DNA from 2 places in the Leptospira weilii genome. Region 1 is predicted to be linked to the other one. Evidence: riboswitches for the same ligand, from Rfam matches in the RefSeq annotation. Region 1 holds a riboswitch; the other holds the start of a gene.

Evidence for each region. A riboswitch is a leader RNA that binds a small molecule or an ion and turns the genes downstream of it on or off. The one in region 1 is predicted to bind cobalamin.
Region 2: linked by a shared signal. The riboswitch ahead of FHG67_RS07900 (TonB-dependent receptor plug domain-containing protein) and the one ahead of FHG67_RS20710 (sirohydrochlorin chelatase) in region 1 are both predicted to bind cobalamin.

The regions. Positions count from the first base shown of each region.
Region 1 is NZ_CP040841.1:257,211-273,987, forward strand. It holds gene FHG67_RS20705 (hypothetical protein) at 1-871, opposite strand, end outside; cobalamin riboswitch at 1,429-1,614, shown strand; partial or broken gene FHG67_RS20710 (sirohydrochlorin chelatase) at 1,753-2,123, shown strand; partial or broken gene FHG67_RS20715 (DUF1561 domain-containing protein) at 2,269-4,172, opposite strand; gene FHG67_RS20720 (hypothetical protein) at 5,587-5,805, shown strand; gene FHG67_RS20725 (hypothetical protein) at 5,843-6,346, shown strand; gene FHG67_RS20730 (hypothetical protein) at 6,403-7,002, shown strand; one part of gene FHG67_RS20735 (IS5 family transposase) at 7,026-7,371, shown strand; one part of gene FHG67_RS20735 (IS5 family transposase) at 7,371-7,822, shown strand; partial or broken gene FHG67_RS22540 (transposase) at 8,128-8,455, shown strand; gene FHG67_RS20745 (FecR family protein) at 8,629-9,336, opposite strand; gene FHG67_RS20750 (HAMP domain-containing protein) at 9,408-9,959, opposite strand; gene FHG67_RS20755 (FecR family protein) at 10,022-11,113, opposite strand; gene FHG67_RS20760 (RNA polymerase sigma factor) at 11,249-11,749, opposite strand; gene FHG67_RS20765 (hypothetical protein) at 12,020-12,445, shown strand; gene FHG67_RS20770 (TIGR04454 family lipoprotein) at 12,813-13,094, opposite strand; gene FHG67_RS20775 (glycoside hydrolase family 5 protein) at 13,091-15,055, opposite strand; gene FHG67_RS20780 (patatin-like phospholipase family protein) at 15,168-16,058, opposite strand.
Region 2 is NZ_CP040840.1:1,659,369-1,676,145, forward strand. It holds gene FHG67_RS07835 (bile acid:sodium symporter family protein) at 2-868, opposite strand; gene FHG67_RS07840 (hypothetical protein) at 1,107-1,526, shown strand; gene FHG67_RS07845 (lysophospholipid acyltransferase family protein) at 1,585-2,322, shown strand; gene FHG67_RS07850 (esterase/lipase family protein) at 2,841-4,682, opposite strand; gene FHG67_RS07855 (response regulator) at 4,840-5,292, opposite strand; gene FHG67_RS07860 (sensor histidine kinase) at 5,285-6,682, opposite strand; gene FHG67_RS07865 (class I SAM-dependent methyltransferase) at 6,984-7,700, opposite strand; gene FHG67_RS07870 (CapA family protein) at 7,934-8,974, shown strand; partial or broken gene FHG67_RS22325 (transposase) at 10,311-10,542, shown strand; gene FHG67_RS07885 (hypothetical protein) at 10,629-11,084, shown strand; gene FHG67_RS07890 (hypothetical protein) at 11,218-11,397, shown strand; gene FHG67_RS07895 (hypothetical protein) at 11,856-12,146, shown strand; cobalamin riboswitch at 12,461-12,638, shown strand; gene FHG67_RS07900 (TonB-dependent receptor plug domain-containing protein) at 12,733-14,883, shown strand; gene FHG67_RS07905 (YncE family protein) at 14,885-16,048, shown strand; gene FHG67_RS07910 (ankyrin repeat domain-containing protein) at 16,638-16,777, shown strand, end outside.

The DNA of each region.
Region 1 (16,777 bases):
CCAGACCAGGATGTTCTTTAAATGTGCGTACTCTTTTTTGAATCTCAGCCGCGGTAGAAGTACTCATTCCGGCGTAGTTTAAAATCTGCGCAAGACTTCCTTGAAATTCGTCGGGCAGGGCGACGTCTTCCTGAATTCCTCCAGCGCCTCCCATTTGAATTCCACCCCAAGTTTTCGTTTTTTCGGGATCTTTTTCGGGAACAGTTTCCACTTGAATACTCATGTCGTTCCCTTTTAAGCTGAAAATCTTCGCGTCGAAACGAATCCATTCCTTATCGTCGCCCGAATACAAAACGTGAATCTTATCTCCCACCGAAACCGGAAACGCATTGTAAAGTTTTTTTGTGAATACTTTTGTGTGGAGCGACTTCTGAACGGAATCGGGCCCCGGCGGGTTAGAATATAAAAAACCGGGAAAGGCTTCTTCCCCATCGGTTAAAAATACAACCGGGGTGATTTTTCTAGGATGAGGACCAAGATCACGGACGAGATGTTGCAACCTTTTGAATATGATTGTGTCTCTCCAGGCAGGAAGTTCCCCTTGATGAGCAAGATACAGTGCGAGTTCCGGAAGAAAAATCTCCTGAAACCAAGATTGTGACTCCGCAATTTTTTGAAGCACGGAGACCGAGGCGTGATCCAAAAAGGAATGTATCTGAATCACGTCCCTTCCGTTTATGTATGTAAGAGGTAGCTTTCTAAGAATCTTAGCTCGGAGCGCGGCGCGATTTTCGATCGATTTGCGAAAACGTCTTTCCAGATAATATCCGGCGACCAATAAAAGAACCACAAAGACAGTTCCATTGATGACAGGAATCCAAGAAAATTCCGGCCAGACAAGAATCGGGCGCGCTTGGCCTAACAAAAACATGCGAAATGTATAAGTTTCTTTCTTTTGAGGTCAAGCAGGATTCTCCGAAACGATTTTAAGTTTAATAATCCTGCAATCTTTAATTCCGAAACTTTCCTATCTTAGATCGGATAGACCCCAGTTTCAGCTCGAAAAAGTTGGCGTGTTTTACTTAGAATAACGGTGAGTTCGGCGGTTGAAAATGAGAAAGAATTTTCTCAAAGTAGGAGTTCCTACTTTGAAAATTTGTTCGTAAAATCTCGATTTGTCGTAGTTCTCACATTTTAAAAATAAATTTACAAAGTTCAAATTCCCACAGAAAATAAATCACACCGAACTCACGTTAGAATTCTGAGAACAAAAAACCTTTCGATTCCGTTTGAAAACAAGTTACACCTCTCAAGTAATTCTCAAATTCAAAACACTCAATTCCAAATTGTAAAAATTTTACGAAAGTACTCGAAAGAAAAATTCGATTTCAAACCTCGATGAACATTCATTTCGATAGAAATCTAAAGATTCCGTATTCGAATTAAAAATTATTCTTTTCAAAAGAATCGATAAGAATATTGCTGGATTTATAATCTATTTTCACGGGATTCATCGACGTTTCGCGTCGATGGGAAGACGGTTAGAATCCGTCACGGTATCCGCCGCTGTAAGAGGGACGAAAGGCATAGAAAGCCACTGGGATTAATCCTGGGAAGGCATGCCGAGTAGATAGATCTCAAAGTCAGAATACGATCCTGGGAAAATCTTGAAGATACGTTTAAACCTCGGAAGTAAGGCGAACGTAACTTAAATAAAAAATAATATAAGATGCGTTAGATTCCAATGAGCAGTCTATGCGTTATTCGTTGATTGATTGGTTTTAGGTTCACTTTGAAAGGGGGAGTATTGCGTTGTCTGCCGTTTCTACGTCCGCAGATAAGAAGGAAGTAAGTAGAAACGTTCTCGGAATTTTCATCGTCGGACACGGAAGTAGAGAACTTTCTCCAGTGCGGAATTCGAGACGTTCGTCGAAGGATACCGTAAACTCCATCCGGAGTACGAAATCAACATAGGGTACGTAGAACTCGCGGAACCGGTTTTTAAAACGGCGCTTTTGGAATTCGCAAAAACAAAAAATCGGATTTTAATTTTCCCGTTGTTTTTGTTCGCTTCCAATCACGTCAAAAACGACATCCCTTTGATTCTTTCCGACCTAAAAGAAAAATTCCCTAATCACCGATTCATCTCCGCGATGCCTCTGGGTATCCACGAGAATATTATTCGATTCGAAGTAGGGGATACATACGTTTTCCTACCCAGAGTTAGAAAGAGGCTTTTATTCGTAAGCTTAAAGAAGCAGATCCATTTGTATTTGTAAAATCGCTATCTACAACTCTTCCTGCTTATGCTCTTCTTCGCTCACCAAGTTAAAACGGTAACGTACACCTGCCTCCCCCCCAGAGCACTGATTCACCGATGCGCTGGTGGGATATCCTCCCGTGCCTCTTCTGTCGTCCCCTTCTCCAGTGCAATTCCTATTAGAAATTATAAAGTTAAATGTATTGTGGTCAACTTCCCCTAATTGTATAGTTATGAGTACTGTCAGAGTCCTATCCGGTGCTTCCAGATTATAAATTACCTGAAGCGGATCCGTGGTGGGTGTTAAAGCTTGCCTGTAAAGATCGAATGGCGTCGAAAGGGAGGTTGTTTGAATTACCACCAATCCCTGAGAGGTTCTAAGAATTGGAACGGCATGTCCCACTACAGTTCCGTCGGAACGCTGTCGCCCCAACATCCCCAGCCAAATGCTCCCCGGAGGAGAATTGATGAGCGAATTTATGTGAGATATTATCTCAGGCCGAGTGAGGAATTCATCAGAGACAATCCAGTCGTACTGAGGCAACATAGTCCTAGCGGATGCCAACCCCAGTAGTCTGGTTGTACGACCGTCTATACCATATACTCTGGGCACGTCCGTTAGCAACATGTCCAACAACGGATAACGTTGCCCAAACGATACAAAAGGATCTCTATCATGGGCTGTATCGAAGAAGTAACCTCCACTCTGAAGAGGCCCTTGAGAATGATACTCCTGAAGTTCTGCTAACATCTGGAAGCTCTGAAGTAGGCAAACGCCGCACATCCCATGCATCTGAGCCGGAGACGCAAGCGTAGCTGAATTCGATATCTCATAGAGCCTCCGAATCCAATCATCAGTTAATTGAAAGTCAGGGGGTAAGGTCCTTTTTACTCTTTTATAGGCAAGACTCTCCTTATTACCCGCTGGACAATATTGCTCTGTCTTTCCAAGATTGCCGGTTGTGTAACGTATCCAATCTAGTAAATCTCCATCAACTACGAACAAAGACGTAGGACTATTGGTAGTATCTGTTTTCAAAAAAGAGGGCTTAACTGCATAAGCAACACCCCAATTTGGTCCTTTCTCAGTAACTCTGAGAATATTTCCTTTATAGTCTTTGATCATTCCTCCCTCTTCAGTTTGAAGATAAACATTCCAATAAGCGGGGTTATCCTTACTGGTAAGTGCATCACTACATGATACCCATTGAATCCAATTCCATTTATAACTACCTACCTTAGAATACATGCAATAGAGCGATCCGCTAACAGGATTGTATTGAGCAAGATGTCCGTTCTCAGGATTGTAGTAGAGAGATGTAGTATTTTTTTTTGAGCCTTTTGAATGAATAAAGTAACGCCTATTTTCCAAATTCCAAGCTATGGAAGTCTTAATACTGATGTTGCCGGGAGTCGCCACAGTTTGAGCCCAATCTTTCATTGAAGAGTCCAAGGTATGGTTATAACCATCCTTAGAATTTTTTGAGATATAGGCATACCACTTCACATCTTTCAAGCGATACCGCCCGTCTGCAGTCCAAAAGGCATTTTCCTTTATGATCCATCGCTGCAAAGGGTCATTGATAGTACAAGGTCTTAAGTTCACATAACCCTGGTTTGTCTCTCCCTTAACTACTTTCTCCGGAGCAGTAATACACAACCACGTGTCCTGAATGTAATAAGAAATTCTTTGAAACACATCGTACCTTGCATTAGCAACCCCCTGTTCCCAACATTGCTCAATCTGAATATAACTTTCACCACCGCTAAAAACAGGAACATAACAAAACTTTCCCCCGTCATGTATAACGATCTTGATAGCTTTATCTTTCGGATTATCTGCTGGCTTTTGAACTATGGAACCAGGAATAGCGTTCGATAGAATATGGATAAGCGCAGGACTCACCCCGTAAGAAAGGTCAACTCCAATTGAAACTGACAAAACTACTATTGGAACTATCAAACGACTCATTTTAGCATCCTCTTTCTTTGAAAAATTAAGACGTAATCATGTAAAACCATAGGGACATGAGACCAACATAATTGCCAAGTATATTGTTATTTTATCATTTAGCACTAAGATATAGATAGAGGCAGAATGTATTTATGGAATATTCTTTTTCGAGGCGATTAAAACAGTTTTTTAACTCCATTACAGAATTTTTCAACAACTCTAACATACATATCACAAGACTCGTGGAATAAAATAATTAATAAAGATAAGTTCGCCCCACTGCTCAGGTAATCCATGCACCCATTTCAATGAAACGGAAAACAGAAGGAAAATTAATTTTTCAACAACTCTACTGATTTACGTCCTCCTCCAAGCATGAAGGAAAAAAGCAAGAAGTGTGTGTAACTGGCATTGTTATCAATCTACGGTCGGAGTAAAGGTTAGATTAGCGATCCTGAACGGAGCGAGAAACCGCAGTAAAGCTTTTTAGTATAAGACAAGATTCATTTTACTTCACCTTCTATTGAATCATCTTTATTACTGATCTCTATAAAGTAGAGTACCATTAATTTGAGCACAAATCCCACGTTTAGAAGTTAGACGCGGAATTTTAGACACTCTATTATGTAGAGATGAGTAGAACTATTGGATTGGATCAAACTCAAAATCCGACCTTGGGATATATATTGTTTTGAAAAAAGAGATTACCGCCACTTAAGGTAGAGTTTATTGTACCTCTTTAAAGTGTAGCATCGGATAATCCAGTCTGACTTAAACACTTCGCATTAAAATTATATATGCCTAATGTTTAAAAGAACCTAATTTAAAATATTAAAAAATTCGGTTTCCGGATATAAAGTCCGGAAACCTTGAATGGAGATACAGGAGATGAAATGGAGCTTATAAAATAAACTCCATCAAGAATAGTTGGAGAAAAGTATATTTCTATACGTTATGAAAATTGAAAATAAAAATTCTGATAAAAATATCATTTTATGTTATAATATTATACGAATAAGGAAAACTTTTTAATACCTTCGATGTAAATTCAGATATCCATAGATTTTAGATCTATAGTTGGAATAGCTTCGAAATCTAATGCTAATGAGAAAGTTATTTAACGTGAATTCGGCATAAGAAAATGAGAAAGAGTTTTCTAAAGTGGAATTCCTACTTTTAGAATTATTTGTTCGTAAAATCACGATTTGTTGTAGTTCTCGCATTTTAAGAATAGATTTAGTTCCAATTCCAGTTTCTCCTACAGAAAAATGAATCATGGGACGTTTATGAACAAATGTTCATAATGCGACAGAACTATCATTATCGGAAGTTGCCTGTTTATGATGGGTTTTTCTTGTTAAGTTTGGGTTGATTGAATAATGTGTCTTTATTACATTCTTATATTTGGTTGTTGGTTAGGTGTTTATGCGACATGAAAGAATTAACTACAAAAATGATTGATGATTTGCTTGATTCAAATCCAATTGATATTAATAATTTATCTATGGAAAAGAAAAAATATATTGAGCGATCTTTATCTACAATTCGGAAATCAAAAGTGGCTTGCACTGTGTGCGAGAAATTCGAGTTTAAAACTAGGGATATTTTGAATGGACTTAATTGCGGCAACGGAAGTAGCAAAATAGTTTAGCACGCGCTACTCGGGCACATCTGCCCCCGCAAAGACTATGATTGAAGTAATTTCTGAAGAAGCATTTGGCCACGCCGCTCTTGCACGGCATCCGGTTTGGTCCGAATACTATGACTTTGAAGAAATTGAGGAGGTTGCTGGCTGGGGCGTAAATCGAGAATGGTTAGCTTCCGAACTTGCGTTCAAGGGCAATGGAAGCAAGCACCCGTACTATTCCATACCTATTGAAAAACTTCCTGTAACTCGGATGCGCATCTATTTTGCGGCATCATTTGTCACAAAAGGCGGCGCCCAACTGAAAGGCTGGATTCTACAGAATGGCTTCGTTATTGGCATTCACCTTTCGCCAGACGAAAACGCGGTCTTTTCCCGGCATCCACAGCTCGAGAAGTTCAATGACAAAGAACTGGGCAAGCTCGTAAGTTTCTTGAAAATCAATCCGGAAGAAGTTTTTCCATTGTCAATCGTCCTTGACGCACGACTGCCGGATATCGTACATTCACAAACGTTTTCTCCCGCACTCCCCCGGTCCCAATGGTGAAAATTTCACATAACTTTGTCTCCTCGATTCGTTAGACGCAATTACTTTTTAAAACTGTGAAGATTGAAGAAATATTAAAAGAGTTTGGAGATAAAGGAGATACATTCACGACGTCGACAGTTCAGTATTTTCTGGATAATCTTTATGAAACTACTGAATTAGAAAACCAAAAAGTATTTTTGAGAAATCTTTCGTATCAATTTTACCAATTAAAAAAGAGTGAATACATATCAGATTTTCCATATAATAATTTAGTTCGACATCTTTGTCATGCCATTTTAAATGCAATAAATTCTGATTCAATAAAATCTTTTTCAAACAAATATACGGCAGATAATTTTAAAATTAAATCAATCGAAAATACTTTAGTATATCGTGATGGTGGTTCAATTGAGCTTGTAGTCTTAACTGAGTCTTTAAGTGAAGTAGCATTCTTTTTAGGTATTGATAATAAAGATGAGAATAATGATCCAAGTTACAATTATTTGTTCCCATGCGAAGGGTATAAAATATATGAATACTGGCCAATAGTTAAAGATTCTGCCGAAGACATTTTTATTTATTCGGAAATTAAAAAAGCAATGAATGAGAAACGATTAAGTCCCACAGGAGATTTTACATATTTAGAACCGGTCTCAAAACTCCTTGTACTTTGAGAGTGTAATACTATAATTGTGAAATGGACAAATATTATTCAGAGATTCCCGAGGGACTTTGGAAACAAATAGCCTCTTTGATCCCAAAAGAGAAGTCAAAGCCGAAAGGTGGTCGCAATCGCGTTCCAACAAGAGTCGTAATGGCAGGTATCATCTATCGAATGAAAACAGGCTGTCAGTGGCGTGCAATTCCGAATGACTTTGGATCGGGTCAAACTTGTCACAGAAGATTTCAAGAATGGGAACGAGCGGGAGTATTCAAAAAGATTTATAAATCTATTTTAAAATATTATGATGTGAAGAATAAGATAGCTTGGGATTGGGCCTCGATGGATTCCGCAATGGTCAAGGCTCCCAAAGGGGGAGTTTAACCGGGAAAAATCCTACAGACCGTGCCAAATTGGGAGTTAAACGGCATATTCTTACGGATGGAAACGGAATTCCATTGGCAATTACGTTGAGTGGAGCGAACGTTCATGATAAACACAATGTAAAAGATACATTGAATTCCATCTTGGTTTTTTCCGGAAGAAAAAGAAAAAAACCAAAACACCTTTGTTTAGATAAAGGTTATGACTTCAAAGATATAGAAGCATTGATCAAAAGAAGAAACATTCGACTTCATATTCGGAAAAAAGGTGAAAAACCTCTCATTGGTAAATACAAAGGAAAACCTAGACGTTGGGTCGTTGAAAGAACAAATAGTTGGCATAATCGATTCAGAGCTATTTTGATTCGCTGGGAAAGAAAAGCAGAAAACTATCTGGCTTCTCTTTATCTTGCAAGCTCAATCATTGTTTTTAACTTTTTTAATAGGTAGTTTTGAGACCGGTCCTTAGATAATTTTATTGAATATTATAAAAAAAGATTGAAATAATCGCAACTGCGTCTAATTGAAATTTTGGCGCTGCGGCTTTCGGTTATACTGCATTTGTGCTCAAAGTAATGGTATTCTATTTTATAGGGATCAGTAAAAGGAATTCGAAAGTGATTTTTCCACTTGTTAAGAATATTCACGATAAGAACCTGCCCCACCAGTTCTTTCTTATGGAAAAAACTGATGATGACAGAACCTTGCAGCTTGATCTTTCTGATAAAGTAAAATAAAGTTTTGGGATGCGCTGTAAACTTTTTGGAGATAGAGGTTACATCAGTCAATCTTTGTTTGAAAGTCTTTACGAAAAAGGGATTCAACTCATTACAAAATTAAAAAAGAATATGAAAAATAAATTAATGCCCCTAGTTGATAAAATCCTTCTAAGAAAGGGCAATCATTGAATCCGTAAATGATGAACTCAAAAATATCTGTCAAATTCAACATACTCGACATAGGAGTTTTTTCAATTGGGCCGTTAATTTACTAAGCGGTTTAGTTGCATTTTCTTTTTTTCCAAAAAAAACTTCTTTGAATTTGAGGTCAAAAGACAATTTACAACTTTTAATCTCTAATTAGACCGAACTCACATTAAATATTTTCGAACTCCAAGAAAAAATCAATCAACTCCAATCCGAAATCGTTCGCTCGGCCGCACCGATCGTTGAGTTTCTCTTGGGACAGGTTCTTATGAAAATTCCATATATCTAGGAATCAAACCTCCAAAGAAAAGAACTTGAACATAGTAAATATTATGATTTAGGAAAATGCTCCAGAAGTTCTTTGTTTTTCAACTTCTGATTTTTAAGCATCTCATAGTTTTCGGTCTTAATCGTCTTGAAATTTTGGATGATTTTCATCTTTTCTTTCATAAACTCTTTGAGTGGTTCGACTAACAGCTCTTTGCCATTCCAAGTAGCCTGTTCCCCCGTCTTAAGATCCAAATCCCCTCCGGAAGAAGAATGAACGACAACTTCTCCTTCGTTTACAAAAACTCCGTCCGGAATATCGGAATCTTCATTTTTAGGGGCCCTGGTTTTTTCTTCACTGACCACAAATTGAGTCCCACGAACCCCAGCAGTATAAGATGCGGAGTTCACTTCCAATTCTTCCTTTTTATTGGATTTTTGAACATTCGCAAATAGTTTACCGGAAATCAAAGTAACCTTTGACGTATTTTTGGAACTGTCGGAAAAGAGTTCAGAGATCTCAATTTTTGTAAATGGCGCGAGTCGTATCACGGAATTTGCACCCAATTGTAAATCCGCTTTTCCTTCTCCGGTTTCGACCTTCGCTGCTTTCGTAAGAATGACGTTTTTCTTAAGCGCTTCCGTTTTACCGGCTTGAAAATACTGGACCTTTCCGGTTACAAAAAGTACAATTGCAACTTCTTCATCTGCAAAAACAACTTGAGGTAGAAGTATAAGGAAGAAACTGAAAAGTAAGGCTTTGCGAATCATATCGAGAAAATTTACACAGATTTCTAAAAAAATCTACAATTAATTTCTCGATTCGAATAAGCGGAAAAAATTCAACTTTCACGGTTATTAATTCTTCTTTCAATCACCTGATTCAAAAGATCCGCGAGTTCTTGAAATTCGTCCCCTTTGCGAATTTTAATCTTCCTTGCCGGTTCCTCACCCGCAGCCAGTTTTCTAAGTTGGTTTTTGATATTATAAATCGGACCGGCCATCTTGTGAGAATAGATCACGGTAAAAATAACGGTCATCCCTAAAAACAAACCGGATAAAAACAGAATCCCGTTTACCTGGATCGTAAACATATCGAGTTTGTGATCGTAATCCGGAAGAAAGATTTCCCTTTCCACGAACTTTTCCCTTTCTACTCCGTTTTGAACTTCGAAACCTTTTTGATAAATTTTGATGGGATCGCTTCTCAATCTAAAAACGACTCCCTTATCGAACTTCGTGTAGTTCAACCAATACAGAAAACCTAAGGTTAGAACTAAGCCTAAAACAATGAGTAAGGAATAATTCAATAAAAATTTAAATTGAAAGTCCCGGTCTACGATGTAGTTGCTAAAAATTCTTTTTTTACCGGGGTCTTCTTGTGCCATTGCCATGCTAGGGTCCTCGAAGACTAAATTTCCCGATTTATCGGCCGACTGTCAAAGAGAATTTACTTTTAGTAAAGTTGAATCACTTCGGAAACTAATTCTCTCTGAATGGCGATTTCTTTTTCAAGCGTTTGAACATACATAACGTTTTCATCCATGTCCACGATAACGCCCTCGATTTCCTTTCCGTCGGTTAAAATTACTTTTTCCAATCTTTGAAAATCCGTTAGTAATTCCTGTTTACTGGAGTAGGAACGGTTTTTATCCCGAGGAATGTTTTCGATCGGCAATCTTTCGAGTTCAACCTCAAGACGATTTTTTTCGGAATCGCTCAAATGGCTCCGGACAAAACCCTTTTGGTTTACTAAAATTCCTTGGTTCGGTTCCAAAATCTGCTCGCCTTCCGGTGCCGTTTGTCGAGATTCCGAACGGGTACTGATCGCAACACGCCCTTCCAAAACCTGTACTCGAGTTCCTTCTCCCGGAACGTTTTGAAAACTGAAACTTGTCCCCCGAACCTCCGCGCTTATATTTTCGGAACGAACGACGAATTCTTCCTTCTTAAGATTTTTATGGATATGAGCCAATAACTCTCCCTTCTCCAGATCTATTTCAATCTTGTAATGCGCGGAAAGATCGATCATCCGAAAAGAAACTTCAGAATCGGAAAGAACTCTGACTACAATCCCGTCGGATATTTTTAGATTCAGAATAGCCTTGGAACCAGTAACCACTCTTTGACCTTCTTGAATTCTAACTCCTGGTTTTAAAAGGATCCTGTCCTTGGGATCGGAAGAAGTGAGATAAGCCTCCCCTTCCACCTGTGAAATTTCGACTCCACCCCTTTCGACTCGAAGGGAGGGTTGATCGTTAAGAATAGAATAATATCCTAATGTGACTGCGAAAAGAAAAATCGCGGCTGACGAAAGCGCTAAAACAAGTTTATTTTTCGTAAAATTAGAGAAAGAAAATATTTTTGAGGAATCGGAACGTGCGCGCGTATAGAGAGACTCGAAATCCGATTCTTTGGGAAAATATTCTACCCAAGAATCACTCAAGCCCTTGGACAGCCATTCTACGGAAGGACTTAGATCGTTCCGTTTTCCTTGAAATAGAATTTCTTGAATCTTTTCTTCCCTTTTCATTCCCGATTCTTCCATTTTTATTTACAGCGCGTCCCAACCAAACCCCAGTTACTTTGTCAGAAAGATCAAGCCGTAAGATCCTGTCCCCATCGCACGCCCCTTAGGAAATGATGCCTGAGTTTCTTTTGGGACAGGTTCTTATACTCTTAATCAGGGCTTCAAATTCTTTTTCTCTGCGATCTCGGTCACTTTTGCGGTCCCTTTGACAATTAAACGAGAAACGGTAGAAACCGATATGTTCATAATCTCCGCAATAGTCGCCAGACTGTAATCCTCCATAAACCGAAGAATCAAAGCATATTTCTCGTCCTCTTCGAGTTCATCCAAACAAACCAAAAGCCGTTCTTCTAAATCTTTAAGTTCGGCCTTTCTGACAAAAGAGAGCTTTTGTTCCTGAAAGTCCTGCATCTCAGAATTCCCGCTCTCTTTTACCGTGGAGAACTTCCGAGAATAATTGATGGATCTGTTTCGAGCAATCGTATAAAGCAAACGAATCGCTTGTTCTCGATCGACGTCCGAATCCGAATATTTCCTAAAAAAATTTAGGAACGTATCCTGCATCAGATCCATCGCGACCTCGGGATTCCCGGAACTATATTTATAGAGGAAATCAAAGATCCTTCCGCTGTACTCTCGATAAAGAGCGTCCATAAAATCTTTCCGGGAAGTCATTGGAACTAAGTTGAAAATAGGAAACCCAATTTCAAGTAAATTCCTTGGTCGCTTCTGTCTTCTATTCTGAGTTAACAAAATGACTTTGATTTTTTTTCAGAATCGAGCTTTTTTTCGAAAGAAAACCAGATTATTTCATTTGATTTCAATTTCAATCGTAACCGAAAGTCTTAGAACAGCGGCACAAATTACCTAAAAACCGAGAATTTACCTTTTTAAAGAAAACAATTCTTTCGATAGAATAGATAGATGCATCCGGACTCCAGAAGTTTCATTTCAGGCAATATAATAAAAGCAAAACAACGCCAGCATTGTAGAAACGGATTTATCAAACTCGGCAGAACATTTTCTTCACTCTCTGTTTTAGGAACTCTGTTATTTGTCGGAGCGTTTCTAGAACCCTCGCATTCCGTGTTTTCCCAAAACGCCCCGCTGGACCAATTCGCAAATCAACAAAAAAATCAAGAACAAGCCGAAACCAAGCCTCTTCTTCGAGTCTTTCCTTCGTATCGAAAGGAAGAATGTGATTGGGCGATTCGCTGGGACATTTGTTTCGGTTGTCTAAAAATCGGAAGAAGATATGCTCAAAAAATCCATTTTTATCCATCAAGACCATACCGGGAGCACGGATGTTATTCGGATGAAGAAGGATTTTTTATTTTAGATACTGAATGATTTTAAATTTCACATAGACGTAGGCAAGAGGATTTTGAAGAGAAATCGATTGGTTCATTTCTTTCGCCTAAATCAACACTCTCTTTTTTCTCTTCGAAAGAATTCAAATTATATTATATTTTTTTAATGGTAAAAATCTATTGAAAAGATAAAAATTTTAATAAATCCAAATGCTGTTTTGAGAAAAAGATCGAATATGGAACAGATACAATCTTATTCGCCCAGATTTTAAACCGCAGAACTCCGCGTTCTTTTATGTTTGGATCAACAACGAATATGATTTCCTTTTAGGTTTCGGGAAAAGTTCTAAGGAATCAAAGAAAAAGCGGAGAAGAAAAAATTCTCCTCCGCCTTTTTTAGAAAAATCTTATTTTTTACAAGCCTGGATTGCAGGAATACTTTTTGCGGACTTAAGACAAGTAAGATCGAATTTTCCGGACATACATTCTTTTTGTAATACGGGCACTAAAGTTGCTTTCATTGTCGCAATGCTCGCGGCATCTTCCGGCTTTTGTCCCGCAGTCAGATTGGTCAACATTTCGTCCACGATCGGAGCACATTCTTCGGCCGAATATTTCGAACCGGAACACGCTACGGTCAACGAAAGAACAGTAAGAGCACCTAGAAAAATCATGAGAGCTTTTTTCATCTAATATTCCTCTTTTGAGTATTGGGGACCACTTTAGTCCGATCTTGTTCCCTGAAAAGTGATTTTTTGGAGGGATGAATGGTTATTCCATAATGTAGAATCCCCTTTTCTCCCTTAAATTTTAATACTTTGGTGCGGGAATCATAGTGATACTCACCCGCATTGACCAGAACTTCAAATCCATTTTTATAATGTATTTCCGGGATAAAAATTTCTGTTTCCGGCAATACGTTTCCTTCTTGTTGAAAGAAATATTTGAATAAAGACTTTTCCATATCGAAAGACAAAGCCACGGGCAACCCTTTTGTTCGAATCGGATACGGACGACTGAATGCCCTCACAGCCCTACCCCCGTCTTCGTCATACGAAGTAGGTGTGTCCTTGGAATAGATCGATAAATCCTCCTCGTTCCATCTGTCTCCCAAACTGTGAGTATGATCGGGAGTATAATTCCATAACGCGAGATGAACGAAATTTTTTTCCACGGCCTTCATCACTCGATCGAGTGCTTGTTCCAATATCCCATAATCCTTTTTGTGATACGCAACCCTGTGGTTGATGTCCATGGGAATTCCGGTTTCCCCGATTACTGTAGGGCAATTGCCCATTTTTTTTTCGGACATTTCCCGGATCATTCGAATCGTTTCCTCATAAGCCCTATCTATATTCTGTTTTCCGAATACTGGTTTTTGCTTGAATACGTGGACGCCGAACCAAGGAAAATAACGTTTGAGCATCAACACGGATATATCGTACCAATGGGTCGCGTTGACTACGGAGCCGTAATTTTTCTTAGAGGCTTCCCTCCATTCCAGTTCTAGTCTCGAAGGATCACTTTCCACAAAGATATGAAAACGACTTTCCGTCTTCTGTACCGCCTCCTTGAACTTCTTGATAAAAGGATGCATAAAATGGGAATAGAATTCGTATTTTTTTCCATTCTTCCTATGGAAATATTCCGGCTTTAACATCATCGGGGCACCGTTCGGATCGTAGTCCCAAACCCCGTGATTTCTCCAAACACACTGGTATCCCCGTTTCCAAAGAGAAACTCCCCCGCCGTTCAATCGCACTTTACCCCAAGGCAAACTCCAGAATCCGAGCATGTAGGCTTGTTCCGTCGAAACGGCGCGCCCTTCGGAAAGATACATCTCTTTGAACGGAGAAGTTTTTATCACTTTTCCAAATCCGAACCCTTCGAACTCTCCCAAATTCTTTTTTCCGATCCATCCGGGAGAAGGTTCATTCAAGGTATCAAATCCTATCACGTTTTTATACTTCTTAAGCTTACGCACTATCTTGAGCACGGAATCGATGTAGTGATCTTGTAAAAAGTCCTGTGCATTCTTTCCATCGATCCTGGTGTTCGGCGCAAACTCCCTTCCTCCAAAAAATAAAGAGAACATCGTTCCACAAACGTATTTTTGATAATTGAGAGGCCAGGACATTCTTCTATAATGCCTTCCTTGGTAATGATGGACGATCGCGGTTTCCGAACCTTGAATCTTGGAAATATCCATTCCTAACTCTTCCAAAGTCCAACCAGGAGCTCCGTCCCCCCCCGTAAACCGAGACCATACATCCTGATGAGGATCGATAAAAAGATAAAATCCTTTTTGACTGGCAAGGGAAACCATTCTTTCGACATAGTCTATGTATTCGGTATCGTATTTTCCGGGGCCTTTGTGTTCAATCGCTTCCCACGTTATGAGAAACCGCAAGAAATTGAATCCCCATTTCCTCAGTCTATCGAAATGTTCTGAAGCCTGATCCTCTTCCAAAGGTCTTCCGACAAAAGATACGTTTCTATGATTCAAGAATGTGAGAGTTTGATCAAAATGCGTGGTTCCGTCGGGTTTGGAGGGAAGTTTCGCAGAGCCGGAAAGATTGACTCCACGTAATTGATAGATCGTTCCGTCTTTACTTGCGAAGTGTCCGTTTTTAACGAATAATTCTTCCATAATATTCCTCGAATTGAATTTGATCGAATTCTCTTTTTTATTTTCTTACCTTGTTTATGGAAAAAACCTTCTTCGCTTGGCGAAGAGCCAATCGCAAACTCAATCTCGCTTCCTATGGGGCGCTCGATTCCCCGAATTGAATTCTTGCGTCCTCGTATCCTCGACGGATCAAATAATCGGCTTGGACTTGAGAGAAATTTAGGATACTTCCGAATCCGAGAGAGGTTCTAGGACCGATCGTCCTTATCTTCAGTTCAGGTCGGGTCGCGCTCGGAATGGATAAGAGAGAAGTGAACTTGGATTTTTTTCCCTTTTTCTTTTTTTTTTCGAAGTTTAAATTGGACATCACAGTTTGATACGAACCAATAAGAGACAGTTCAAACGCTCTCTCTAAACCTTCCCTTCTTGTCTTCGGTAAACCCATATCGACCCCTCCAACAGGAGAAAGTAATACTACGACAATGTCAGTCGCCCCCCGTTCCAAAACTGGAAGGATCGGAGTGTTTGCCATCACTCCTCCGTCCCAATGAGGTCTTCCGTCCACGTATTGCCAAGGAAAGAACATGGGAATCGCCGAAGAGGCCATAACGTGTTCTATATCAATTTCCTTGTTTCTAAAAAATACAAGTTCCGCGGTGAGAATATTAACCGCGGTAATAATAATTTCGGTCGGGTTTTTTCTAAGTTTGCGAAAATCCAAATAAGAATAAAGTAAGTTCTTGAGAGGCGTCGTATCAGTCAAAGGAGAATAACTTTTTACAAAGATGTCTACTAGATCGTTCCAGATGGAATAGCGCATCACTTTTTTGGCTTCGATGGATTTCCAAAGTTTCGTTATCTCGGCGGCATTCATTCCACAACCCATCGCGGTCGCGGTGATCGCTCCTACGGAAGTACCGCAGATGATATCCGGTTTGAATTGAATTTCCTCCAGATAACGAAGAACCCCCGCTTGGTAAGCGCCTCGGGCTCCCCCTCCGGACAAAATAAGGGCACGCTTCATTCTACCTGAATCTCAAGAGGGCGGAAAAAAGAGAAGAATTTTCGGTTTGTTCAAAGAAACTCAATGAGAAAGATTTCTCAAAAGAGGAAACCTCCTGAGCGACTGCATCGTTTCATCGACATCCATCTGTCGAGATCGGAAGCTCAAGAATGACCAGTTCTCGAAACTCAGAAAGGTCAGCGGTCTGATTGGATTGCAATGCCCCGACTACGGCTGTATTGCAAGTAAAACCCGGGCTATTGCTCAGCCACCTCACAGGTCAATTGTTTGTAACAACTATCATTCACTAGACCACCTCCTTTTCGTGTGGCTGCAAAATATTTTGTCTCATGAAAATGTCAAGAACAGACTGATTTTTTAGAGTCAATTTTCAAAACCAAAAATTCCTTTCAGAAAGCGTAAAGCGGGAGTCCCCATAAACTATGCCACATCCTAAGCGGTTTCGAATTTTTGAAAGGTCTGTTCGCCGTGCCGTATGAGTTTCCTACACTTTAGGGTTAGATGAACAACCTCTAAAAAGCGCGTTGAAATCGAATCATCCAGTCTATTTAACGTGAATTCGGCGGTTGAAAATGAATTTTCTAAAAGTAGGAGCTCTTACTTTTAGAATTTGTTCGTAAAATCGCGATTTGTTCTAGTTCCCACATTTTAGAGTGATACGCTGTTCAATACAAACAATTACTAAAACAAACATGAAATCTATATCATTGAATCTAAAT
Region 2 (16,777 bases), on a different replicon from region 1:
CTTAAGTTTGATTCGGAATTCTATGCATCCAGATAGAAAAAAGCCCTCCCGTGGCAAACATAATCAAGCTGTAAATTGCAGACGGAATCGCCATTGCCGGATTGTTTAGGATTGTGCTTGCGATCGCAATTCCCAAGGTTCCGTTCTGAATTCCCACTTCGATCGTGATGGAAGTTCTTTGGGAATGCGTCACCTTCATCAGAGTCGCCCCCAGATAACCCAATGTCATCGTAATTAGATTGAGTGCCAAGGAAGCGGGACCCACCTGGATGAAAAATGGTACAATGTTTTGCCTTTCTCGAACAATGGCGCCCGTGATGATTAGGATCAGAAAAATTCCGGAAAGAACTTTTATCGTTTTTTCGAACTTTCGGGAAAATTCCGGTTTTTTCGAATTGAGAATCATCCCGATCGACACCGGTAATACGGTAATCAGAAAGATTTGGAGAATCGTCTGAGGAATGTTGAGTTCGATTATTTGTCCGGCTCCGAGAAAATGGCGCATGGACATATTTAAAAGGAAGGGGATCGAGAGAACGGTGATACAGCTTGTGATTGCGGTTAACGTTATAGAAAGGGCGACGTCTCCTTTTGCAAGATGAGTGATAAGGTTGGAAGTCGCTCCTCCCGGGCAGATCGCTAAAAGAATCAAACCTACGGAAAGTTCTCCCGAAAGTCCGGAGACGCTTGCGATTAGCCATCCAGTGATCGGCAAAAGCAGAAGCTGCAATGTTAACCCCGTGAGCACCGCTTTGGGAAGGACGAAAATTCGTTTGAAGTCGGCGATGGTGAGAGTCATTCCCATTCCGAGCATGATGATACCTAACGCGGCCGGAAGAAATATCTTTGTCAGTAAATTGGATTCCATTGTTTAAAACCTATTTTTGTTTCAAACTCTGTACAAAAGTTCTTACTTAAAGTCCACAGAATTTTTGAATTCTTTAAATTTTATATTTCCGGTTTTTTTTGTGGAATATTCGAAAGAAAAATAGAAAAATCTGAATTTAAAATTCGAATTTGGTTTCTATCTTCGATGAAAGCTTCTTTCGGGGATTTTTTTGTAAAAACTTGACAGATAATAAGATAGAACTATATTTCCGGGCACGATGAAAAACCTGAAGATCATTTATTCCGCTCTGTTAATCGGTTTGGTTTTGTTCGGTGGCGTTTTTGTGTTTTTTACAAGTCCGAACGGAAGTTTATCCGGGGATAGTAGCGGAATTATTTTGGGAGCCACGGTTTTCCTTTTACCGATCTCTTGGTATATTCCTTTATTTTTTGCTAAAAAGAAAATGATTCCGGATCATTTGGGACCGAAAGAAAAATTCGTATCTTATTCTCAGTCTAAAATTTTTTCCGTGATTTTTTTAGACGCAGGCTATGTCATCAACGGCGTCTTTTATTTCATGACGGCGTCCTATGTTCATTGGATCGGAATGGGAATCTTTTTTGCAGGCATATTGATTTTATTTCCTAGGGAGAAAGAATTTTCTTCTTTGTATAAAACGCAGGGGTTCCCTCCCTAAATTATAAACCAAAAAAAGAGATGATGAATTTCCAAATTCAGAAAAATCTCGTGCTTACATGGAAGAACGTTCTATCACTCATAAAAACGAAAAGCGGTCTCTTAAAAGAAAATTTTTAATTTGGCTCATTCCGTTCCTCGTAGTCAATCTACAGAAACTGATCGGGTTTACTTCTCGAAGAATCAATATAGGAAACGAAAGTATCGAGAAAATTCGTAGGGAAAAAAAAACCTATATTCTTTCCGCTTGGCATACGAATGTTTTATATTCTCCTTATCTCAACCGAAACTTAGGAGTGGCCGTTCTCATTTCCGAATCCAAAGACGGAGACTTTATCAATCAGGTTGTTCATCGATTCGGTAATTGCAGCGTTCGAGGTAGTTCTTCTAAGGGGGGTTCCAAAGCTCTCAAAGCATTGATTACTCATCTTAAAAAAAATCTTCCTGCGGCGATTACACCCGATGGGCCTAGGGGGCCGGCGTTAGTCGTACAACCCGGCTTGATCGCTTCCGCTCAGATTTCTCAAGTTCCGATCGTTCCGTTTCATTATGAATGTACTCGTCAATGGGTTGCCGAAAGAGCTTGGGACAAACATAGAATTCCGAAACCGTTCACTACTTTTGTGGTTTCGTACGGAGAGCCGATTTATATCCCTAGAGATTTGGACGAAAAGGGTTTTGAAGAGGCTCGGCTGAGAGTGGAAAAAGCGATGCTCGAAAACCGACAGAGAAGCATCGACAAGGCTGAAGAATTAAGAAAAAATAATATTCTTAAAAGTGAATGTGTTAAAAATTGATTGATTTTTGAAAGTTGTTATTCGGACAATACTACGATAACGTGAGTTCGATATAACAAATGCGAAAGCGATTCTATGTTTCAGCAAACGCGTCGTGAGTGGCTCACAACTTGTTGTGAAATCAGCGCGATCCTTAGTTAGGGAGTCGTTGCGCTTTAGTTTCTTATTCGCCCAATTTTTCTTACGCCGAACTCACGTTATGATAAACTTATTTCGAAAATTAGAATCTTCCTCTAAAAAGTCTGGAATTCCCGATTTAACTTAATTTTTGAGAACCTCTCTACTTTTGCAAAACCGGCCGCTTGTTTTCGAGTATCATTTTCATGCGTTCGAATAGTAAGTCTTTGTTCGCATACATCTGCCTGGAAATATACTTTGTCATTGCGCTATGAGTTCGAACAAATCGTTTTTTAACGGCTGAAAAAGTGCGGTTGTAACGCCGCTAAGTTTTTGAAACAATCGTATTTTGAAACATACTTCGAAAACGGAGTGTCAATTTTACGAGCTAAAACATCGTTTTATGGGGTGTGCTCTTTTAAAATTCTTTTTACTTCTAAAAAAGTAGGAGGATAATTTTGCACCGAATGTTCTGACTGAATCAGCGTTTCCGATTCCGAGTTTTCCAGATGAGAACTTTCATACGGAACGACCGTATCGCTGATCCAATTCAGATCGGCGAGTTTAGAATTTCCGATAATGGAATGGAACTTTACTTGCGGTTTGTAGTCTTTCGTCACTTTCATAAAAAGGCTTTTGGGTGCAAGTCCGTCGACTCCGTACACTTTTGGAACTATATCTCCTTTTTTGTAGTTAGGATTTAGAAATTTGTAACCTTCTTCGAATTTTTTGACTACTTCTTTGGGAATGATAAAAAGGAATCTTGCGATCGAACTTAAAATTCCTTCCGCTAAATTCGATCCTTTGTGCGGAGTGGCTATGAAGATCGCTCTTTTTACGAAAGGTACCGGATCGAAATCCATCAGTCTGCTGATTTCTTTTTTGGTTTCTTCGTTTATCGTGTCGAACACGGAATAGGGAACCTTGGCCGCGTCCATCCATTGTTCTTTGTTACTGTGTGTCACGGCTAATTTTACAATCAATCCGCCCATACTGTGGCCGACTAAAACGGTTTGATCGAAACTTTTGTGTTCGTTGTTCGGGTCGTAAGTCTTTCTAAGATCGTATAAAGTATCTCTAAAGTCCGCTGCGGAAAAAAGGATCGGATTTACCGTGGGATACCAATATACCCAGAATTGGTATTTCGCCTTAATTTCCGGATCGGAAAGGAGTTCGTTTATCATCGGAAACCAAATGAAAGGCGAGGACGCCAAACCGTGAAGAAACACAACCGGAATTTTATCCTTATGATAGGGATAAACGAGATAGAGTCCCTTTCTGGACATACCGGTTTCTCCGTCAAAGATTGCCAGTAAATTGTCTTTTTGTTGCGCAATCGTTAACATATAAGCGAGGGGAGTGGTCGTATCGCTTTCCATGGGTAGGTTTATTCCGTCTAACGTGATTTGATCTCGGAAAACGGGATCATAGACATGAATTTTAGCGCGTAAGCTCGTAAGGTCTCTGTTTCCTAAATACGATTCCTCCAAGCTTACGAATGCGGTTGCGGGATAAGCCTGTCCGACTCCGTTGATGAATTCGTATTTGATTCTTTCCCGGGATTCTTTTTCCGGAAAATTACGGTTGAGAATTACCGGAGTTCCGATTCCGTACTTGCTGATATGATTGGAAAAACCTTTGACACGATAGTCGTAAGTAACTTCGATTTGCAGAAAATTTTGAGGACTCCAAGCTGTTTCCACTTCCGCGCTCGACATCTGTAAGGTTCCTCGAATCAGAGGAAGATTTAAGTCGGTAACTGCGGCCAACTTCCGATTTTTTTTGGCGTAACGCACCAGTTGCGCTAGAGAACGATTGTAAGTGAACAAAGCAAATCTAAATTCCGCGGAGAACGGGTCTGGCGCCGGAGAAGCCTTTTTATCGAACAAGTACGTATACGCATAAACTAATGCGGAAGCATACATCTTTGCGAATTGGGAATCTTCCATATCCAAAGAGTTTCCCGTGAGATAACAGAGTTCGGAAAGATAGTAGGCAAGATTTCTAGACTTATTTGTGATCAAGTCATTGTCCAGATCGTAAATTACCACTAGGGGATATTTTTCGAACTTGTCGTAGAGGTCGTTGCTTTTCAAATACCGGGCGGTCAAAAGACTGAGTTGATTCGAAGAGACGCTATTTAGGTTTACGAGTTTTTCCTGTTCAAATTGAGAATAACTCGATGTTGAATAAGTGGCACATTGTAGAACGAGAAGTAGAAAGAACCAAAAATGGAATTTCATCGCTTGAGGACCTAATTCCGATCAATAGATAGGTCCTTCTGACGAATGACAAGCAAAAAGAGTTTAGATGATTTATATCTTGACTGTCTTTCCATTCGATTGTTACGGATTGGTTTTTATTTTTAACTGCTTTGCGACAAACAATCCGACTGAAAAATCATCTACCTATAAATTGATTCACTAAAATCCAATAGAATCCTATCTCACTGGCTACTTCGCTAAACTTGTCGAAATCGAGAGGTTTTACGACGTAACTGTTCACTCCGAGTCTATAACTCTCCACGATGTCCTTTTCTTCGGCGGAAGAAGTTAGGATAACCACGGGAAGCAATTTCGTAAATTCCTCGCTTCTTACCCTTCGAAGCACTTCGATTCCGTCCACTTTGGGCATCTTCAAATCTAAAAGAATTAGGGAAGGTAATTGTGTTTTGTCCCGATTTTCGTAACGTCCGGTCGCATATAAATATTCCAGGGCTTCTTCGCCGTCTCTGACGAGTTTCACCTGATTCGCGAGATTGTGTCTTTTTAAGCTTCTGAGAGTAAGTTCGGAGTCTTGCGGATTGTCTTCCGCGTATAGGATCGAGATTGGTTGGTCCTGAGGATCATACATGATTGTCGTCAACTCCTAGGGTAAAATAAAAACAAGCGCCTTCGTTCAATTTGCTATTTCCCCAAACCTTACCGTTATGTCTTTCGATCACTCTTTTTACGATGGCAAGTCCGACTCCGGTTCCTTCGAACTGGTCTGCGTGATGTAGCCTCTGAAAAATATTGAATAGTTTATGTTGGTATTTCATATCGAATCCCGCGCCGTTGTCTTTTACAAAAAATACGGTCTCTCCGTTGTTTTGATACGATCCGATTTCGATTTTCGGATTTTCTTTCTTTTTGGAATATTTGAAGGAATTGGAAATCAAATTGAATAAAAGTTGTTTAAGGAGACCGGAGTCTCCTTTTGTAGGGGGAAGATCGCCCACAATAGTTTCCATTTTTATACTCGGATAATAGTTCGCCATTTCTTCCAGAATCTTTTCTACCATAACCCGCATATTCACAATGGAGAATATGGGTTCTTTTCTTCCCAATCTTGAATATTCCAGAAGATCGTCTATGAGTTCTCCCATGTTCTCGGAGCTTTGAATGATGATGTTGACGATTCTACGGCTTTCCTCCCCGAGTTCCGTTCCGTAATCTTCGAGTAAAATTTTAGAAAATCCTAATATTCCTCGAATCGGAGAGCGAAGGTCGTGCGAAACGGAATAGGAAAATGCTTCTAAGTCCTTATTGGATCTTTCCAATCGCTCCGAATAAGTTTTGAGATTCTGATTGGATACTTCCAATACGCTTTCCGCTTTTTGACGACGTTGACTTTCCTTATAGATAGACCAGTTTTGAAGGAAAATGAAAAGAAGATTCAATGTGATTCCGGAGAAAAGCAGAGTGACCGATATCGCCAGATGCATTTTCGAATTGTTTGTTCGTATGTCTAGGAGTCGAAATTCCTCCGCTTTTATATCCTGAATGAGGGATTTGATTTTTTCCGATAGGTCTTTTCCCTGTGCGGAGCGAAATAGTGCCAAATAATTTTGCATGGATGCGTGTTTTCTCATCGAAATCAATTTGTCCATGTAGGAAAACTTTTCGCTCAAGTAGGTTTCTATGAGAGAAAGCCTTTGTTGTTGGCCAGGGTGATCGATCATGCTTTTTCGAAGTTTTCCAGTTCGTTCCAAAACCAGGCTTTTGTTTTTGAAATAAGCGTTTAGTTGTTCTTGGTCCAGATATAAAATATAAGCTCTTAAGACGGCATGGGTTTCGTTAAAAGCGGAAAAAGTTTCTTCTATGCTCAAAAGCACTTCTCGGGTATGCACTTCCCATCTTTTGAGTTCCAAGGATTGTTTCAATGTGTAATATGCGGATCCGATCATAATGAAGTTCAATACGACAATCCCGGTCAATCCGTAGGCGATATTCTTTTCAATTGTATTTTTCAAAGGAAGCACCTCAAGCACGGTTTAGTATTGGGAATCGCTTATTCGATTGGAATCAATCTATTTGAACTTAACGATTCTTCTAATACCATCAGAACTAAAAATTGCGACTGCCATCTCTAAAATGGCAAGAAAAACTTAAAATCTCCGCCTTGAAAATAAAGTCGTCACAGTATACTTTCCCCTGATTTGAATGAGGGTTTTGTTTGTGAATCGGACGTTATGGGTCGTATTTTAGGTTTTTCTGAAATAATTTGACGAGATTTTGTGCGAAAAAAAGTTCTTTTTTATCCCACTTCTATTTTGGAGTTTCTTATTTTCCGAAACATAGGGCCATCATATCGCCTTGGTCCAGGAGCTTTACCGTGGGATCGGCGATGTGTTTTAGGGTTTTATAAAATAAGGAAGCTTCTTTTTTTGTTGTAAGTCCGCTTCCGTATGTGACGTGTTTTTTCTTTTGAAACCCGAGAGAATCGCAGAGTTTTACGATTCCAGGCAGTGAATAGTAATAAAGATGTTCAGGAACGTTCAAGTATCTCCAGGAAGGGCCTTGCAGTTTTGCGAGAGTTCCCCATCTACAGGTGGAGAGGATGATTCTTCCTTCGGGTTTGAGGTGCGTATAAATTTTCTCTAATGTTTCTTTGGGTTTGTGAAGATGTTCGATAGAAGCCCAGAGAGTGATTAGATCGAACTTTTCCGTTTCGGAAGGCTTCCATTCCAAAAAGTCGATTTGTTCCACTTTGAGCTTTAATTTTTCGCGGGCAAATTTGACGGGGGTTTCGGCGATGTCCATTCCATGGGAATCCCATCCTCTCCTTTGCATGTAGTCTACAAAATAACCGGCCGCGCAACCGACATCAAGACAACGCTTTTCAGTTCGCAAGGTATTTTCCCAGGTCTGAAAATCCAGATCTTTCAAGTTGAGTTCGAATACTCTAGAGATGTCGTTTCTGATCGAATTCGAAAAATAATTGTCATAACCTCGGTCGCTTCGTTTTAAAAAATATTCTTCCGAATAATAGGAGGCCACTTCTTTCGGAGAAGGTTGAGGATTTACCTGTACGAGAGCGCAATATTTACATTGTACGATATGAAAAAGTTCGTTCTTATGATTGGATTTGGCAAAGAGGGGTTTAAATTTGGAAGAGCCGCAGGTATTGCAGGGGATTTTTTCCATTCTACTAGTCTATCGGACCGAATCGGGATTCCTTTGATAGAAATTCTACTTTACGAGTAGCTTTCTCTTGAAACTCATGAAAGGACATGAAACAAAGTGTAATTTTTTCCATTCTGTTCGTTTCCTTTCTTTTTTCGTTCAAACTTTCTGCGGATTCCAAGACTGATACCACAATTAAAATCAAAGCTGTGGGTGATATGGTTCCGGGTACGAATTTTCCCCAACCTTTGAAAATTCAGGATCCGAGATCGTTTTTGTTCGGAAAGGTGGAGAGTTATCTTAAGGGTGCGGATGTTCTTTTCGGGAATTTTGAAAGTACTCTGACGAATTATCCGAACACTTCCAAGGATACTTCCAGAAAAATGATCTTCGCGTTCAGAACGCCTCCTTCTTACGCGAAGATTTTAAAGGAGGTCGGATTTGATATTTTAAGTATTGCTAATAATCATTCTTTGGATTTTCACGAGCAGGGTTTCGAAGACACTCAGAAAAATCTTTCTGATGCCGGAATTCGTTATACCGGTAAAAAGGGAATGATTACGTATATGAACGTGAAAGGTATTTCCGTGGCTTGGATCGGTTTTTCTCATCTGAAGTCGCATAACAACGTGAACGAAATCGGAGCGGGTGTCGCTCTCGTAAAGGAAGCGAAGAAAAAAGCCCAACTCGTTTTTATTTCATTTCACGGTGGAGCGGAAGGTGGTCCGGCTCTTCACGTTAAAAATCAGATGGAACGTTTTTACGGAGAATACAGAGGAAACTTAGTCGAGTTTAGTCATTCTCTGATCGATGCGGGTGCGGATTTGGTGATCGGTCATGGTCCTCATTTGGTGCGTGCGATGGAATTGTATAAGGGAAGGTTGATCGCTTATTCTCTCGGTAACTTTATGGGTTATAGGGCTCTTTCTTCCAAAGGAATTGTCGGTTATTCTCTTGTCCTTGAAGTGGAAGTGGATGTTCAAGGCAAGTTCGTAAAAGGTAAGGTTATTCCCTTACAACTCGACTCGGCTTCGATTCCGGAGTTCGATCCCGAAAAGAAAACGATTCATCTGATGAAAAAATTAACCAAGGAAGATTTTCCAGGTAAGGGGCCTAAGATAGCGGACGACGGATCGATTTTGCCATGAAACGCGATCCATAGAGAGCCATAACCAACCCCATAAGTACTTGGATCCGAAGATAAATCTGTCGGAATTACGACAAAATCCCCCGTGAAACTTAGTTCCCACCCTTATTTTTGGGTGGGGGTGGAGGCGGAAAGACTCGGGAAATTTTTCTCTATCAGAAAATCATACTTTTTGCAAGTAAAAAGCCGCATTCTTGTCGGAACACTACCAAAAATATCAGTTTTCGATCCTATTATCCCAAAAGCCTTCTTAATTTGTGGGGTTGGTTATGGTAGAGAGCGTTTCAGCCAATGAGCTGCGGAGCGTGGCGAATGGCTCTCATACGTAGTATGAGAAATTGAACTCTCTTGCTCGCTGAGTCCGAAAAAGCGGAATACATACTTTTGGAAATAGTCGTATATCCGAAGTTAGGCGTGAGTTGGCTTGAATTTTTAGAAGGAAATGAATAAATTTATAAATATATTAAGGAAATCACAATGGGGTAGTTTTGTAATAATCTTAACTCTTAGGCTTTTGGGGAATAATGTCAGACGAACCTTATTTGCGAGCCGTTGGTCATGAACTGAATTCATTTGATATTGTAAACTGGTTCGTAATTCTCGTAATAGGGCAGGCAAGCTTAATTGCATATGTCCTATCGTATGGGATTATTCATATAGTTTTTGAACGCTATTCTACGGAATTTATTGATTTTTCTTTCCTATGCTATTACGTGATTTGGTCTATACTTTCCATTTTTCATTGGAAGTGCGCTATATGGATTTTAAAGCAAAACCATTTACATAAATTTTTTAGAAAATTATTCTTAACTATTTCTGTAATTTTTATATTTCTTTCTATTTGGACGATTTTTCTTATTTGGCCTGAAGTTTATTCGGAAGATCACTATCAATATTTCTTATTTTATTTACCAGTTCAAATATTCGCTTTTGCAACATCATCTTTACTAATCATATTATTAATCCATTACGGGACTCCGTATCTTCAAAAAAATAGTATTCCGAATTAAATTAACGTGAGCAGGGTCGTAAGGGAAAAAAAGGGAAAGATCTTGTACAGAAAAGCCAGATCACATATTGAACCAAATTTCTAGCAAGAAAAGGGTTAAATATGGATCTGACAGAGATATTTTGCGCGATAGACGATTAATTGTACACAACAAAAAATAAACTGGAACGTGAAAATACTTTTGTCCGGTGGTTCGAAAGAGAAACCGAAAATTTCAGTTAAGCCTGAGTGAAGTAGCAACAATTGCGGTTTATTTTCATCTTTCTCATTATAGAGAATTTAAAAATTTCTATTTGATAGAAATAAAAAAGAATATGAAAATAAATGAATGTCCTTAATCGACAAGATTCTTTTAAGAAAAAGGGCAATCATTGAATCCGTAAATGATGAACTCAAAAATATCTGTCAGATTCAACATACTCGACATAGGAGTGGGCCGTTAATCTATTAAGCGGTTTAGTCGCATTTTCTTTTTTCCAAAAAAACCTTCTTTGAATTTGAGATCCAAAGACAATGTACAACTTTTACTCTTTCCTTACGTCGAACTTACGTTAAAATAAATTCGTTCGAAGGAATACAAAAATAGATTTGATTTTCACAAGCGTGTTCCTTATAAAAAGTAAATGAGAGAAAGGGAAAGTTGCAAATGGAAACGATCAGTTTTTCAACCTTGATTCACGCGGACGCGAAAACCGTATGGAACAAAATGCTCGAGGACAATACCTATCGGATTTGGACGGAAGCGTTTCACACAGGTTCTTACTTTGAAGGTAGTTGGGAAAAGGGAAGTATCATTCGTTTTGTGGGGGCGGACGATAACGGTAACTTACAAGGTATGTACAGTCGAATTAAAGAAAATATCGAGCATAAGTTCATTTCGATCGAACATCTCGGAATGATCGTTAACGGAGTCGTCGATACGGAAAGCGAAGAGGTGAAAAAGTGGACTCCCGCTTTCGAGAATTACACGTTCAAAGAACAAGACGCCGGAAAAACGGAGCTGATCGTCGAGATGCAAATCGTCGAGGAATACAAAGCCATGTTCGAAGATATGTGGCCGAAGGCGTTAAAGGCCCTGAAGGATTTGTGCGAGTCTCGATAACCGATCGTTTCCCCGTTTTAAAACGAAAATTCGAAAGGAACTATCCGCGGAATTCTTAAATAAGAAGTAAAAACCGCCCCTGTTCTTTGTTGTCTTTTCGAGATTCAAAATAGGATTATAAAATTAGAATAGAATGAAAAGCTCCGAAGTTTACGACTCGTTTAGGATCCGGGACGAGATCGGAATGCTCGCGGATACGAACGTCAGCGACAAAAAATATCTGCAAACGGTACGTAACGCGATGGAAGGGAATCGATCTGCTGCGGAGAGGCTACACATGTTACGGAATATCAAAAAAGCTTGGAGTCAGTAAACAATCGAAATTGTCTTACGTCCGAGAATCATATTAATCTAACGTGAGCAGGGTCGTAAGAAAATGAGAAATAATTTTCTAAAAGTAGAGATTTCTACAATTTCAGAATTTGTTCGTAAAATCGTGATTTACGATAGCTCCATATTTTAAGAATCGATTTACAAAGTTCAGATTCCGACTTTTTTCAAAAAAATGAATCATGGATTTCCTACGCCGACTCACGTTAATTTAAAGTATAAACCGATATGAAATAGTACAAAACGTAGTCCGAAAATAAAATATGAATGAAAGTTGCCTGATCGATGAAACATTGTTTTTATAAAAAACGAATCTGGATCAATGGGCGAAATTATGGATTCAAATAAATACCGTATCAGTTTACGAAAAGTAACGCTTGGAATCATAGGTTTACTTTTTTTCTCCTTCTAGTAGGAGTATATAAATTCACAAAAATTAGAATGCAAACCTACGATAACTTAACGGAGGCCCTTCAAAATACTATGAATGTCGGTATTTTGAACTTGGAAAATAATGAACTTAGAATTCTTCCTAAGGAGATTGGACAACTTAGAAATCTGAAAACGTTACATTTACTTAATAATCGACTTAGAACTCTGCCTAAGGAGATTAGACAACTTCAAAATTTGCGAACTTTATATTTGACAGGTTATCTTTCGAATAGAAATAAACTTTCGTCTCAAGAGGAAAGAGAGATTCAGGAGCTTCTTCCAAAATGCGCAATAAAGTAGGATTGGTAAAATCAGGGATTGTATGGCAAAGCGGTTTAAAAAATGGGAATTACGGATCCGCCCTTAAGGATGTTTTCACTAACGTAATAACGGTAATCTTTGAATATTACGTATTGCGGTAAACACACTCCTTTTCATTCTATTTCAGACTCCGAATTTAAAAAAGGATTCGTAAGCTCCTTTTCGAAGTGCCAAATCTGGAATTGAACAAGAGCGAGTTTTATCCGTAAAATAACTGAGACTCCCAGTGCCTCTCGTCGAATCTTTCCTTCCTTTTTCATAGAATTCTCTTGCTCGCTGAGTCCCGCTTCGAAACTCTGGAATACAAACTTGTTCATCCTCGTAAAAAGGAAGGGAATCCGGTTTAAGTCCGGAGCTGAACCCGCAGCTGTAATCGCCAACCAAGGTTTCGCAAAAATACCACTGCTTTAAACGCGGGAAGGGCGCGAAGTCGGCGAGAGCCAGAAGACCTAACAAGTGAAACAAACTGATGGGACTTTCGGGAGCTAAGGTCGGGTTTGAAAAATAGGTTTTCGTACGATGGGTTCCTCCGATTTTTCTCTCCCTTCTTGCGTTCGGGCGAAAAATGGGATCGATAAAATACATTCGACTTTTAGAATATTCTATAATACTGTTTTTTTCTATTTTTGTTTCTGGGATTGCCGCTCGGGATAATTCAAGCTCCAAGATCGCTCAAAAAACGGATTCGGTTCAAAAGGCAGAAACCGTCCGGGTGATCGGAAAGGTTTCCGACTCTGGTTCCCAAAACTTTCGATCCAATCCGAGCGGATTTCAATCCGCGATCAAACTCGACGAAACTTCCGCGCGTTATACGTCCTTGCCCGAGGTTTTGGAAAGAGAGGCCGGACTCAGGGTCAGATCCTTCGGGGGCTTGGGTTCCTATTCCACACTTTCCATCCGAGGCACGAACCCCAATCAATCCAGGATCTATTTGGATGGAATTCCTCTGAATAATTCTCAAGGCGGAGAAGTCAATCTCGCGGATTTGCCCTTTGATAGTTTGGAAAGCGTGGAAGTCTACCGATCGGGGAATCCGATCGGATTTTCCGGATCCGCGATCGGTGGCGGCGTCAATCTCGTCACGAGAAAGGACACGAACAAACCCAGAACGAGAATCAACATCGGAGGAGGTTCGTTTAATACCGGTAAGGCGAGTCTTTCGCATACCGGAACGTACAACGGAGTCGGGGCGAGTTTTTTGGCGCTCGGCGAAAAATCGGATCAGAACTTTTCTTTTAAAAACGATCACGGGACCGTAGTTTTAAACACATTAGACGATACGATTGATCGGAGAAGGAACGCGGCGTTCGAAAGAGCGGCGCTTTTCGGTACGCTCAAGTATCAAATCGGCAAAACGGAACTGAAATTATTAAACGACTTCAATCATAGAATTCATGGTCTTCCCGGACCGGGTTCCAACCAAACGAATCGGGTTCATAGAAAATACGATCGATACATGGGTTCGTTTGCGACGGACACGAAAGGATTGTTCGTCGATTCGTTTCGATTGGAAACGAGAAGTTTTTATACCGCGGCCAAGGACGATCTTTTCGATCCCGGCTCCGAATTTTCCAAAGGAACCCCGAATTCCAGAGCGGAAATCAGACAGATGGGAGTTCAACTGATACCCACTTTGTATCTTACGGATTATTACCAGATCCTAAGAGCGTTTGTTTCTTTGGAAAAGGAATCCTTTGATCGCAATAGGCTGACTCCTTCCAATGTTATCGGAAGAGCGGAGCCTTTAAAAGAAAGAATGTATTCTTCCTTTCGTTTGGAAGACGAAGTCCGCCTTTGGAACGCGAAGGTTCTTTTGATTCCTTCCGTGACTTGGGATCACTACAAGGATCGTTTTCCTTCGGAAGAACCTTGGTATAGAAGACAGGATCCCTTGGCGGGAGATCAGAAAAAAACTACATTCACAAATCCTAAATTCGGTTTTGTATGGAAGTTGTTCGAAAAGGAAACTTGGGACATTCAATTTCAGGCGAACGTTTCCAAACAATATAGAATTCCTTCCTTTTTGGAAATGTTCGGAGAACAGGGGAGTATCATCGCAAATCCGAATCTGAGACCCGAAAAAAGCGGCAACGGGGACGCCGGATTTGTGTTCAAAACGAATCATTCTCACTTGAAAACGAAGACAAGTGTCTCTTACTTTTCCAAAGATATCAAAGATATGATTTTGTTTCTTCCGAATTCTCAATTTACCCTGAGGCCGGAGAACGTGGATTCCGCGCGGATCAGAGGGGTCGAGTTCTCCCATCGGATAGATTGGAAATACGGGATTAAATTTTTGTTTAATTATACCTATCAGGATGCGATTAACACTTCCTCTTCCGTGTACCTACGCGGAAAAATTCTTCCTTTGAGGTCGAGACACGAGTTTGCGAGCACTCTTTCCCGGAAAGGAAAAAGATCGGAAATCGGGATCGAATTGTTGTATATCGGCGCGGTGTTTCGAGATAGAACAAACGAATACGTAAACTACATTCCCGCGAGACAGATTTGGAATTATTTCTTCACTTGGGTTTTGTACAGCGAACCGGGAGAACCGGTAAAGGATTCTCTCGGAAATTCGAAAGAATCCGCTCCCGCAAAGGAGTTCCTTTTAACCTTCGAGGTTAAGAATTTTACGGATCGAAGAGTTTCGGACCTGATCGGTTATCCGCTTCCGGGGAGAAGTTGGTACGCGACTCTGAGTGTGAGGTTTTGAGATGAATTCAAGACTTAATATTTTAATTGTATTCTTTTTTTTGAATGTATTTTGCAAGGACATCGAAAGGCCGTCTTTCTTGAGTCTTCTTCTGATTCAAAACTCTCCCGGTAATATAGGAGTCGTAACTACGGATTTTGGAGGGGGCGGTCGTTTTAAAGTAATCAATTCTTCTCTGCGTTACAGTTATCCGGGTTTGACTCCGATTCACTCCGACGCGGTTGCTCGCTTCGGGATCGGAAGAGTGTATGTGTTGAATCGACTCAATCGGGATAGCATACAAGTTCTCGAACCGAGCTACGGATTTATCACGGTCTCGGAGCTTTCGCTCGGATTGAAAGTCAACCCTGTGGATATGGAATTTGCAAGTGCGTCTAAAGCTTATGTGAGTCTGTACGGTTCCAGTCGTTTGTTGATCGTGGATCCGACATATATGACGATTACCGGTTCGATCGATCTTGGAAGTTATGCGGAACCTGTTTCACTTGGGGCTATGCCCGACGGAATTCCCGAGATGAACGGTTTGAAAATAGTAGGAGATTCTCTTTTTGTGTGCGTGCAGAGACTGGATCGAAACGATCCTTCCGGTTATTTTCCTCCGAACACTACCTCTCTTTTATTGGAGATCAGTATTGCGACGGATGCGGTAATTGGAGTGTATACGTTTCCGAGTTCCAATCCTGTGAGTAAGCCGCAACTCGTGGATCTTTTCGGAGAACCTCATCTTGTGGTTGCCACTCCCGCTAGAATGGGATTTCAGAGCCGAATCGACGGAGGGGTGAGCGCGTTTCGTTTATCGACTCGTTCCTTTGTTTCTCGATTCCTTTATTCCGAGTCGGTCGCGGGCGGAGATATCCTTTCTGTACAGGTGAAATCGGATACGGTTGGTTATGTTTCCGTTTTGGATTCCGGATTCACTAAAACGTTGCAGGTATTCAACCCAAGCACGGGAGAAAAAATTTCCACTCTTCTTACGATTCCTTCCAGTTACGATGCGAGTTTATCGAGTATTCTTCTTGCATCGGATAAAATTTTATATGTGGGAAATACTCAATTTCAACAACCTGGTGTGACAATGTTTGATACGGAGAGAGGGAATGTCTTGTTGACTCCGAATCCGATTTCGGTAGACCTTCAACCTTATGATATTATAGAACTGAAATAGGATAATCATTCATTTACTCATATCTACGTAATAGAGTGTCCAAAATTCCGCGCCCAAACACGGGATTTGCGCTCAAATGAACGGCATTCTGTTTTATAGGGATCAGTAGTAACTTGGTTCCTATTATAGCCTTTCTCACAAAATAGTTTAGACAAGATGGCGCCCCTTCCGGGCTTGAAAACAGTGGGTTAGACGCAAAGTTTGCATTTACCACAAAACAAGAAAACCAACGTAAGAAACGTAATGAAAAGAATGCTGTAATAAGTTTGTTTCAAAATTTAGAATGTTAGATCTTCTTCAAAAAACAACAATTCCGGATTTGGCTCAATTTTGTGAGCGCTTCTATATCTTTGCAAAAACCGTCCGTTCATTTTTGGTACCATTTTCATGCGCCCGAGTAGTAACAAGAGAGAGTTTTCTCCGTCGCTTTGCGTTTGAACATTCTCGGAGTTAGATTTTAAAGATCGAATCTTTACATTGATTCTGATTTACTAAACCGTTAAAATCGAATCGCTAAAATGTAAGAATTCTCTTGAATTTTTTCCGAAAACAGGTTCTAATCCTCTTTCAAAAAAAGTGACGGTGGTCTATGCAAGAGATCTTTCAGGCGATAGCAGGCGGGCAAAAAACGAAAGTAATCGGTTTATTAAAAAGAGATCCGAGCCTTTTTCAGAGTTTAACGGATGAGGGAATCACTCCCGTTTTATTTTCTCTTTATTATGGGAAATT